DNA from 4 places in the Streptomyces ortus genome. Region 3 is predicted to be linked to each of the others. Evidence: riboswitches for the same ligand, from Rfam matches in the RefSeq annotation. Region 3 holds a riboswitch; each other region holds the start of a gene.
What was found. Region 3 has a riboswitch for cyclic di-AMP ahead of K3769_RS34875 (C40 family peptidase). Riboswitches for the same ligand answer to the same signal wherever they lie in the genome.
Positions count from the first base shown of each region.

Region 1 (2,192 bases), 2.3 Mb from region 3:
GCTGCGTCATCCGCTGCTCTCCGACGACGAGTTGGCGTCCGCCGCCCGTGGAGCGGTCGGTTCCCTCGCCACCGTGACGATGTCCGGGCCCGGGACCGTCGAACTCCAGCCATGCGGCATCACGAAGGCCACCGGTCTCGCGCTCGCCGCCGGCCGGCTGGGCCTGACCTCGGCGCAGACCATCGCCTTCGGGGACATGCCGAACGACATCCCGATGTTCGACTGGGCGGCCCGCGGGGTCGCGATGGCCAACGCGCATCCCGAACTCAAGTCCGTCGCCGACGAGATCACCCTGTCGAACGAGGACGACGGCATCGCGGTGGTCCTGGAGCGCATGTTCTCCACCGACCGGACGGGCCCCCGTGTCGGCCTGCCGGCCGACACGGGAGCCCGCTCGGGCGTCGGTCAGTAGGCGCCGAAGACGTTGTCGATCGAGCCGTAGCGCGCGGCGGCGTAGTTGCACGCCGCCGTGATGTTGGCGACCGGGTCGAACGGGTCCAGCGACGTACCGCTCACGTGGTACGCGGTGAAGGTCGGGTCGATGACCTGCAGAAGACCCTTCGACGGGGTACCGGCGACCGCGTTGGAGTCCCAGTTGTTCATGGCCAGCGGGTTGCCCGACGACTCGCGGATGATGTTGCGGTGGATGCCGTCGTAGGTGCCCGGGATGCCCTGCTGGGCCATGACGTCCAGCGACTCCCTGATCCAGCCGTCGAGGTCGTCCGTGTACGTCTTCGCGGAGGCCGGGGTGACGGCGGACGCCGTGGACGCGGTGGCCGTCTTCGCGGTCGTCGTCGAGCTCTGCCCGTTCTTCGTGCCGACGGTCAGCTGGAGGCCCGGCCGGATGACCGCCGGGTCGTCGCCGATGACCGCGCGGTTGGCCTTGTACAGCTTCTTCCAGTCGCCCGTGGTGTGCTCCCTGGCGATCTTGGACAGGGTGTCGCCCTGGGCCACCTTGTAGGTGACCAGCGAGACCTGCGGGACCGCGTTCGGAGCGGCGTTCGGGGCGGCCTGGGCGCCCGTGGCTCCCATGAGGGGGAGCGCGAGGGCGGCTCCGCCCGTCCCGGCCGCGACGAAACCACGGGTGAGGGTGCTGTTTTTGGGGCGGCGGTGTTTGCCTCGTGCGGGCATGGCGAATTCCTCTCCGGCGCCTGCGAGGTGAGCTGTCGGGTTCGGGCGGGAGATGCCCGGCCGCGTGGGTGCGCGACTTGACCCCTAGCCGTTCCGATATCCGGACCGGCGGCTTACCTGGGTCCCCCGCTCCTGCCGTACGCGAGTGAATGGGTGACGGGGATTTCCGGGCGGCGGCAGGATTAGGCGTTCCGTCCGGAGTGACGTGAACGTATGCGAGAGCACATGCCGTGAACAAGCCCCGAATTCAGGCGGCGACGGCTTTGAACTGCCTTGTCGGGCGAATATCCCTTGATCGAAACGGAAGGCGAAGTTCAACTTGCTTTCCGCAAAGGGAAATCGGTGGCCCCGATAAAACGATCACTCCTGATAAGCGTGACTCAATTCACTGGCGCGAATGCCGAATGTCCATAAAAAAGGTGATACGGAATAATCTGCGGACATCCACGCGTGGGCGTCTCCGCGTGTGCTTGGAGCTTGGTTCCGTCTGTCAGGGGAACTCGGATGTCCGGGTGGACGTCTCGCCGGGAAGGGTGTACGGATGCGCGGGCGTATCGCCCGACCTGGCCGAAGGTGCAAAAGGGATCAGCCGGAGGGTGTCCGGCAGGGTGGTGGCGGGTGACGGGCGGGCGCTCATCGTGATCGAAAGACGACCGGATACGCTGACTTGAGTGGCAGCAGCGACACATCGACAAACACTTCCAGCACAGAGCACCCCCAGAGCATCCAGAGACCGCCGTTGAGAGCGTCAGCAGACAGGAGACCCTCGTGACCGTCGTCGGGCCGTTCGGGCTGAGCGTGCGGGACCAGGCTCTCGAAGCCGATGTCCAGGCCGGATTGGCGGCTGTCGAGGAGGGACTGCTCGAAGCGACCAAGAGCGAGGTCCCGTTCATCACGGAGGCCGCGCAGCACCTCGTGCGCGCGGGCGGCAAGCGGTTCCGGCCGCTGCTCGTGATGCTCGCGGCCCAGTTCGGTGATCCGTACGCACCGGGGATCGTGCCCTCGGCGGTCGTCGTCGAGCTGACCCACCTCGCCACGCTGTACCACGACGACGTGATGGA
Region 1 is NZ_JAIFZO010000002.1:4,987,944-4,990,135, forward strand. It holds gene K3769_RS25395 (HAD family hydrolase) at 1-412, shown strand, start outside; gene K3769_RS25400 (transglycosylase SLT domain-containing protein) at 406-1,131, opposite strand; cyclic di-AMP (ydaO/yuaA leader) riboswitch at 1,136-1,297, opposite strand; gene K3769_RS25405 (polyprenyl synthetase family protein) at 1,900-2,192, shown strand, end outside.
Region 1: another riboswitch for cyclic di-AMP. It lies ahead of K3769_RS25400 (transglycosylase SLT domain-containing protein); the one in region 3 lies ahead of K3769_RS34875 (C40 family peptidase).

Region 2 (2,192 bases), 4.7 Mb from region 3:
TCGTCTACGTCAAACGGGACGACGAGAAGGTGGAGAAGGGCTTGTTCGCCCTGGTGGGCGGGCTGACCACGGTGAACATCTTCATCGCGGTGCTCTGGACCTGAGGACGGGGACGGGGTACCGCACATGCGTGCCGTACCCCGTCCGCGTACCCCGTCCCGATCCAGGCGGGCCCCCTGCCCCGGCGGGCCCCCTGCCCCGGCGGGCCCCCTGCCCCGGCGGGCCCCCTGCCCCGGCGGGCCCCCTGCCCCGGCGGGCCCCCAGGCCCGGCTAGCCCGGCCGCACCACGCTGTGGATCGGCATGTAGTAGATCGACTCCTCGCGGACGTACGCGCCCGGCTTCGGGGCGTGGATCATCATGCCGTCGCCGATGTAGATGCCGACGTGACTGATGTCGTCGTAGAAGAAGACCAGGTCACCGGGCTGGGCACTGTCCACGGAGACCGTCGTGCCGGTGTCCACCTGGTCCCACGTGGTGCGTGGCAGGGTCACACCGGCCGCCTTCCAGGCGGCCTGGGTCAGACCGGAGCAGTCGTACGAACCGGGACCGCTGGCGCCCCAGACGTACGGCTTGCCGATCTGGGCGCGGGCGAAGGCGAGCGCCTTGGCCGCCTTGGTGGAGGAGGCGGAGTCCGAGCCCGGCACACTCCCCGTGCCCGTGCCCGTGCCCGTGCCGGCACCGGTACCGGCTCCCGTGCCCTGTGTCGCTGCCTCCTGGCGCCGGCGCTCCGCGTCGGCCGCCTGCTGCCGCGCCAGCTCGTCCGCCTTGCGCCGGGCCTCTTCCTGCTTCTTCCGTTCGATCGCGGCGAGGCGGGCCTTCTCCTCGGCGGTCAGCTTCGAGAGGAGTTCGCGCGCGTCGGCGAGCTTGCGCTGGACGTCGGCCTTGGACGTCTTCAGCGTGCTCTGCGTCGTGGTGAGCGTCTCCAGGCCCTCGGACGCCTCCTGCCGCTTCTTCGACGTGGTGGTCCGCTGGGTGACGTACTCGTCGACGGCCTGCTTCTGCCGGGCGGTCAGCCGGTTCATCAGCTGGGTCTGGTCGAAATAGTCCTGCGGGTTGTCCGCGAGGAGGAGAGAGGCCGAGTCGGGGGCGGAGGCTCCGGTGCGGTACTGCGCCGCGGCGAACGATCCGAGCGCCTCACGCGCGCTGTTGAGCTTCTCCGTACGCTGCGCCACGTCGTCGAGGAGCGTGGCGACGCGCTTGCGCTGCTTGGTGGTCTTCTCCTTGGCGGCGTTGTACTTCTCGGTGGCCGTACCCGCCTGCTGGTAGAGGTCGTCGATCTTCTTCTGGACTTCCTCCGTGCTCGGCCTGGGCTCCGCGGCCGGCGAGGCCTCCGCCGTCTGGGAGAGCAGGGCCACCGAGGTCAGGGCCGCGGTGGCGAGGGCCGGCGTCCGCAGGCCCAGGGAACTGGGGGGCCGCGACTTGCGGTGTGGCGCCACGAGGGCGTCTCCTTCCGTCATCCGCCTACCGAGTTAGCTGTCGGGTTCGGGCGAGTGCTTCGGAAGGTTTGCCCTACGGTCCGTGTCCCGCGAGGGAGTTCGGACCGATTCACCCCAGGATTCGGTTGGGTCCCCGGTTCCGCAGGCCACGAGGGCATGCCGGATTCGGCGGAGTCCGCTCGGCCCGGCGTTGTTCGCCGGTGCGGGTCGAGCGGCCTACGCGAAAGTTAGCCAATACGTGTGGCACCTGTGAAGTTTGATGTGCGATATGCCCGATACATTTTCGTGACCTGGCCCACGGGTGTCGTCCGCCGACGTCAAATGGTCGCGATCTGCTCCGAGTTGTCCCTGGGGCGTGGGGCGGTAAGAGGTAGGGGGGAGGGCGGGTCCTCGCAAGAGTTGTACGTAGGTCACCCGCACGCGGTTCATGTGCGGGGCGAAGGTCACTGCATTGAGGAAGCCGTCGAGGAAGTCATAGAGGAAGTCACTGCACTGGGGAGTGGTCACCGTATGTACTGACGCGCTTCTCGTCGGTGAAGGTCTACCCATGGCCGTGCGGCCGGGATTCCGCCGAGTTTCCGGGGTGGCGGCCGGGTGTCAGTGGGGGCGCCTAGACTCGGAGAGCGATGAGCAGCCTCTTTGATGACAGCTTCCTGGCGGACCTCAGGCCCTCGCAGGCCGATGAGGAAGAGCCCCCGCCGCCGCCCGACGACGAGGAGCCGGACCGTGGTCCGGACGACCTGTTCGGCGGGCAC
Region 2 is NZ_JAIFZO010000002.1:2,564,409-2,566,600, forward strand. It holds gene K3769_RS14565 (hypothetical protein) at 1-104, shown strand, start outside; gene K3769_RS14570 (C40 family peptidase) at 271-1,437, opposite strand; cyclic di-AMP (ydaO/yuaA leader) riboswitch at 1,445-1,618, opposite strand; gene pcrA (DNA helicase PcrA) at 2,064-2,192, shown strand, end outside.
Region 2: another riboswitch for cyclic di-AMP. It lies ahead of K3769_RS14570 (C40 family peptidase); the one in region 3 lies ahead of K3769_RS34875 (C40 family peptidase).

Region 3 (2,192 bases):
TCGAGACCTTCGTCCGGCTGCCCGAGCCCTTCGAGGGCGACCACTCCTGGATGGGCATCCTCAGCTGGGAGGGGCGCAACGGGGACGCGGGCAAGACCACGGGCTGGTCCCCGCTGGAACCCACCTGCAGCCTCAACCTGTCACCCGAGCGGTTCCTCCAGTTCGTGGTGTATCCGCAGCGCCAGGACGCCGACCCCACGTCGTGGAGCCACGCGGTGCCCGTGGGCCGCTGGATGCACATCGCCCTCGTCAACGACGGCCGCCGCACGGTGATGTACGTGGACGGCTCGAAGATCGCCCGCAATCCCTCGCAGCCGTCCACAGGCATCGCCACCCTCGGCAAGCCCTTCGTGCTCGGGGCCACCCAGTTCGACGAGAGCTTCGGACAGGGCTTCTACGGCTGGCTGGGCGACACGCGCATCGTGAACCGGGCGCTGTCCGTGGGGGAGTTCCTGAATCCTTACGTGTAGCGACGGAACGGTCACGGTGAGGTGATGAAAGGTCCGAGGTCACCGTCGGGTACGACGAAGGTCACATTTACATATCGGACACTTCGCACTTCAATCTTCACGCGAGGCACACAAGTTGGCTAAGTTGACGGCTGGGCCGTACGACTCCCTCCGGTGAACCTCGCCGGGTCGCGCGGTCTCCGCCGAATCCGACCGGCCTTCGTGGCGGCCGGAGCCGGAGGTCCAGTCGACTTTCAGGGTGAATCGGCCCAACTGCCCGGTGGGCAGAGGTCGTAGGGCACGCTTTTTCGTAACTTCCCGCCCGAACCCGACAGTCGACCCGGCTGGCGGTGCACGGAAGGAGTCGTCTCCCATCGCGCCGGAACGAACGCAGCGCCCCGGAGGCACCGACCTCCCCGGCACGTCCCGCTCCGCCCTCGTGAAGGCGGCTCCCGCACCCGTGGACCAGTTCGCCTCCGCAGGCATTCCCACCCAGCGGGGTGACGAACCCACCCGCGAGGAAGTACAGCAGCGGATCAGCAACCTCTACGACCGGGTCGAGAACGCCACAGGCAACTACAACGTGACCCGGGCGATGAGCGCGGCGACGCGCGACACCGCCAGGCCGGCGTCCGGAGGCGGGGGCGGCCAGGGCGGAGCCGCCGATGCCGCCGCCCCGCTGCCGGACGTCGCGAAGAAGTGGTTCGACGTGGGCCGCTCGCAACTGGGCCCCGTCTTCCCCGCGGTGCTGCCGCCCGACAGGATGCCGGACCGGGGTGCGGCCGGGTCCCGGCCCGCCGACGCGAGCGGCCGTCCGGGCGGCGGCGGTGGCCGTGAGGGGCGCGGGGAACGCGAAGGGCGTGAGGGTTCCGACAAGCCCGCCCTGGAGCTGACCGCCGGTCCGAGCGCGGGCCCCGGCTCGGGAGGTGCCGCCGGACCCGTCGCGGAACTGACCGCCGGACCTGTCGCCGCGCTGACCGCCGGACCTGTCGCCGCGCTGACCGCGGGGCCTGTCGCCGCGCTGCCCGCAGGACCCGTCGCCGGGTTGCCCGCTGTTCCGGCCCAGCGCCAGGCGGCCGAGAAGGCTCTGCCCGGGCCGTCCGGCGGACCGTCGCAGGCGACCCTGCGGACGTCGAAGCAGCGCAACCAGCGCAAGCTCGGACAGGCCCGCGACCTGCTGGCCGGACACGTGGCCCGGCGCGGCGCACCCGTCGCCGAACTGCGGCCCTTCCAGGCGATCGAGGGTGCGTGGGGCCCCGCCGCACAGGAACAGCACCCCCGCCCGGCCGCGCCCGGCGTGAACGCGTGGCAGCAGTCGGCCATCGGCACGGACATGCGCGCGGGCACGGACATGTACGCCGGTACGGCCATGTACCCCGGCATACCCGGTACGGGGGCCGGGGTCACCGCCGACCAGAGCATCGGAAACGGCGTGTACGTGGGGGTCGGGGTCGACCAGTACGCCGGTGCTCCGTACACCGGCGTCTCGTACACCGGAGCCCCGTACGCCGGTGACCGGCAGAGCGACACGAGCAGGTACGTCGACGCGAGCACGCCCATCGCCACGGGGGTCGCCCTCGACATGCAGCAGGCGGCCAACCCCGGATACGGCGTGCCCGCACCCGTGCCCGCACCTGTGCCAACTCCCGCCCCCGCTCCCGCCTATACGACGCCCGCCTATGGCACGCCCGTTTTTGCCGCGCCCGACCCGGGGTACGGCGGGCAGGGAGCCAGGGCTGTCGA
Region 3 is NZ_JAIFZO010000002.1:7,290,585-7,292,776, forward strand. It holds gene K3769_RS34870 (LamG-like jellyroll fold domain-containing protein) at 1-470, shown strand, start outside; cyclic di-AMP (ydaO/yuaA leader) riboswitch at 641-814, shown strand; gene K3769_RS34875 (C40 family peptidase) at 910-2,192, shown strand, end outside.

Region 4 (2,192 bases), 3.2 Mb from region 3:
GGCTCCGGCGCCGTGGCCCGCGCCGGGGTACGGGTACCCGCCGCCGTACCCGGCGTACAACCCCTACAGGTCCTGACGCGCCGCAGCGCCGGTTTGCGCAGTTCCCCGCGCCCCTAGGTGCGTGAGGGACGGCCGGGATCACGACCGCAGGCCGCCGGGGGCTGAGCGCACAGTTCCCCGCGCCCCCAAAAGCCCCACGACACGCGCGTCGGCTCTTCCTCGTAGCGGCGTAGCGGAAGGCTTACGGGTTGAGGCCCTTGCCGCGCAGCCACGTCATCGGGTCGATCCCGCTGCCGCCGGCCGTGTGGACCTCCAGGTGGAGGTGCGCCCCGGTGACGTTGCCGGTGGCACCCACGCGCCCGATGACATCGCCCGTGCTGACCTTCTGCCCGACGCTGACGCCGATCGACGACTGGTGGGCGTACCAGAGCTCCGTACCGTCGTCGAGCGTGAGGACCGTGCGGTAGCCGTACGAACCGCTCCAGCCCGCCTCGGTGATCGTGCCGCTGTGAACGGCCTTGATCGGGGTACCCGTGGGAGCGGCGAAGTCCAGACCCGTGTGCTGACCGGAGGACCACAGCGAGCCGGACTGCCCGAAGGTGGAGGTGATCGTGTACGAGGAGGTGGGCAGTGTGAACTGCTTGGCGAGCGTGGCGAGGCGCGCGGCCTCGACCTTCGCCTCGGCCTCCTTCTCCTTCTTCGCCTTCGCGGCGGCGGCCTTGGCCTTCGCCGCGTCCTGCTCCTTGGCCGCGAGCGTGGCGGCCTTCTTCGCGGCGGCGGCCTCGGCGACGGCCTGGGCCTCGCGGTCGACCTGGTCCTGCTGGAGTTCGGCCTGGAGCATGATGCGCGAGCGCAGGGCCTCGCCGGCGTCGGCGTTGCCCTCCTCGGCGTCGGCCTCGGTGAGTCCCGCGGCGGTGAGCGCCTTGCTGGAACCCTCGGGGGCCGCGTCGTCGTCGGAGATCAGCGAGCCGACGTTCGGCAGGTCGGGGATCGAGATCGACACCGGCGGCTTGCCGGTCTGCGCGGAGGCCATGCCGCCCGCGCCGACGGCGGCGATGACACCGACGCCGAGAACGGTGGAGCTGCGGGCGAGTCCCCCGCCACGCTGCTTGGAGACGCGGTGCTTGCCCCGGACGGGAAGGACGGTCTCGGCGCTGGGGTTCCAGGGCTCGAAGGGCTCGTCGTCCCTGCGGGCGCCGAAGGCGAAGGTGTCGGGCTTCTTGCCGCCCGAGGTCTCTCCCGTCACCTCGTCCGGTATGAACGACGGTGTGGGGGCAGGCCTGTTGAACGCCACGTGGGCGCGCTCCTTTCCTTCCTTCTCGCCTACCGGGTTAGCTGACGGGTTCGGAGCAGGAAGGTCTCCTACGCGAGTCGACCGCGGTGTTCACCACCACGAAAGACACGCGATTCACCCCATGTAGGTGGTTCCCCGGTTCCCTTGCGGGATTCGGCGCGTGCGCACGGAGCCGTCTCTTGTGACGGCTGGGACACCGCGCTGCGTTATCGAACGTTAATAGACTCAGGCACCGGATTCCAAGCTGTTCCTGATGATCGTTACGGCTCCTGGCCTGGACTTAAACGTTCCGAGCGGGGTAAATCGGGCGAGTTGGTCGGCATTCACGGGCACCGATTTTGTTGATGGTGTGTCAGTTGTGATGCGCAGGGGCGTCGTTCGACTACTGCAGGTGATATAGGTCCGCAGAAGGTCCTGCCCGGAGTAGCTCCGGAAGCAGGTCCGGAAGCGAGTCAGGAAACAAGTCAGGAAGAGTCTCCCGACCCCCTCACGGCCGTCGCACGGCGAGCAGCGCCATGTCGTCCGTACCGCCGCCCCCGGTGTACCGCAGCACCTCGTCCACCAGCGCGGCGAGCAGCGCGTCGGGCCCGGCGAACTCCCGCCCCGACAGCCGCGTCACCGGGTCGAAGAAGACCCCCCGCCCGTCCCGGGCCTCGGACAGTCCGTCCGTGTAGAAGAGCAGCGTGGACCCGGCCGGGAAGTCCTCCTCCTGCGCGCGGTCGGGCCACGCGCCCAGGTCGCCCATCCCGAGCGGCAGCGCGGGTTCCGCAGCGGCGAGCGTGCGTACGGTTCCGTCGCAGCGCAGCAGGAGCGGCCCGGGATGGCCGCGGTTGACGAGTCGTACGCGCTGGGCGCCGTGTGGGATCTCGGCGAGCACGGCGGTGATGAAGCCCTCGAA
Region 4 is NZ_JAIFZO010000002.1:4,106,157-4,108,348, forward strand. It holds gene K3769_RS21365 (PrsW family intramembrane metalloprotease) at 1-76, shown strand, start outside; gene K3769_RS21370 (M23 family metallopeptidase) at 242-1,294, opposite strand; cyclic di-AMP (ydaO/yuaA leader) riboswitch at 1,306-1,463, opposite strand; gene K3769_RS21375 (PP2C family protein-serine/threonine phosphatase) at 1,782-2,192, opposite strand, start outside.
Region 4: another riboswitch for cyclic di-AMP. It lies ahead of K3769_RS21370 (M23 family metallopeptidase); the one in region 3 lies ahead of K3769_RS34875 (C40 family peptidase).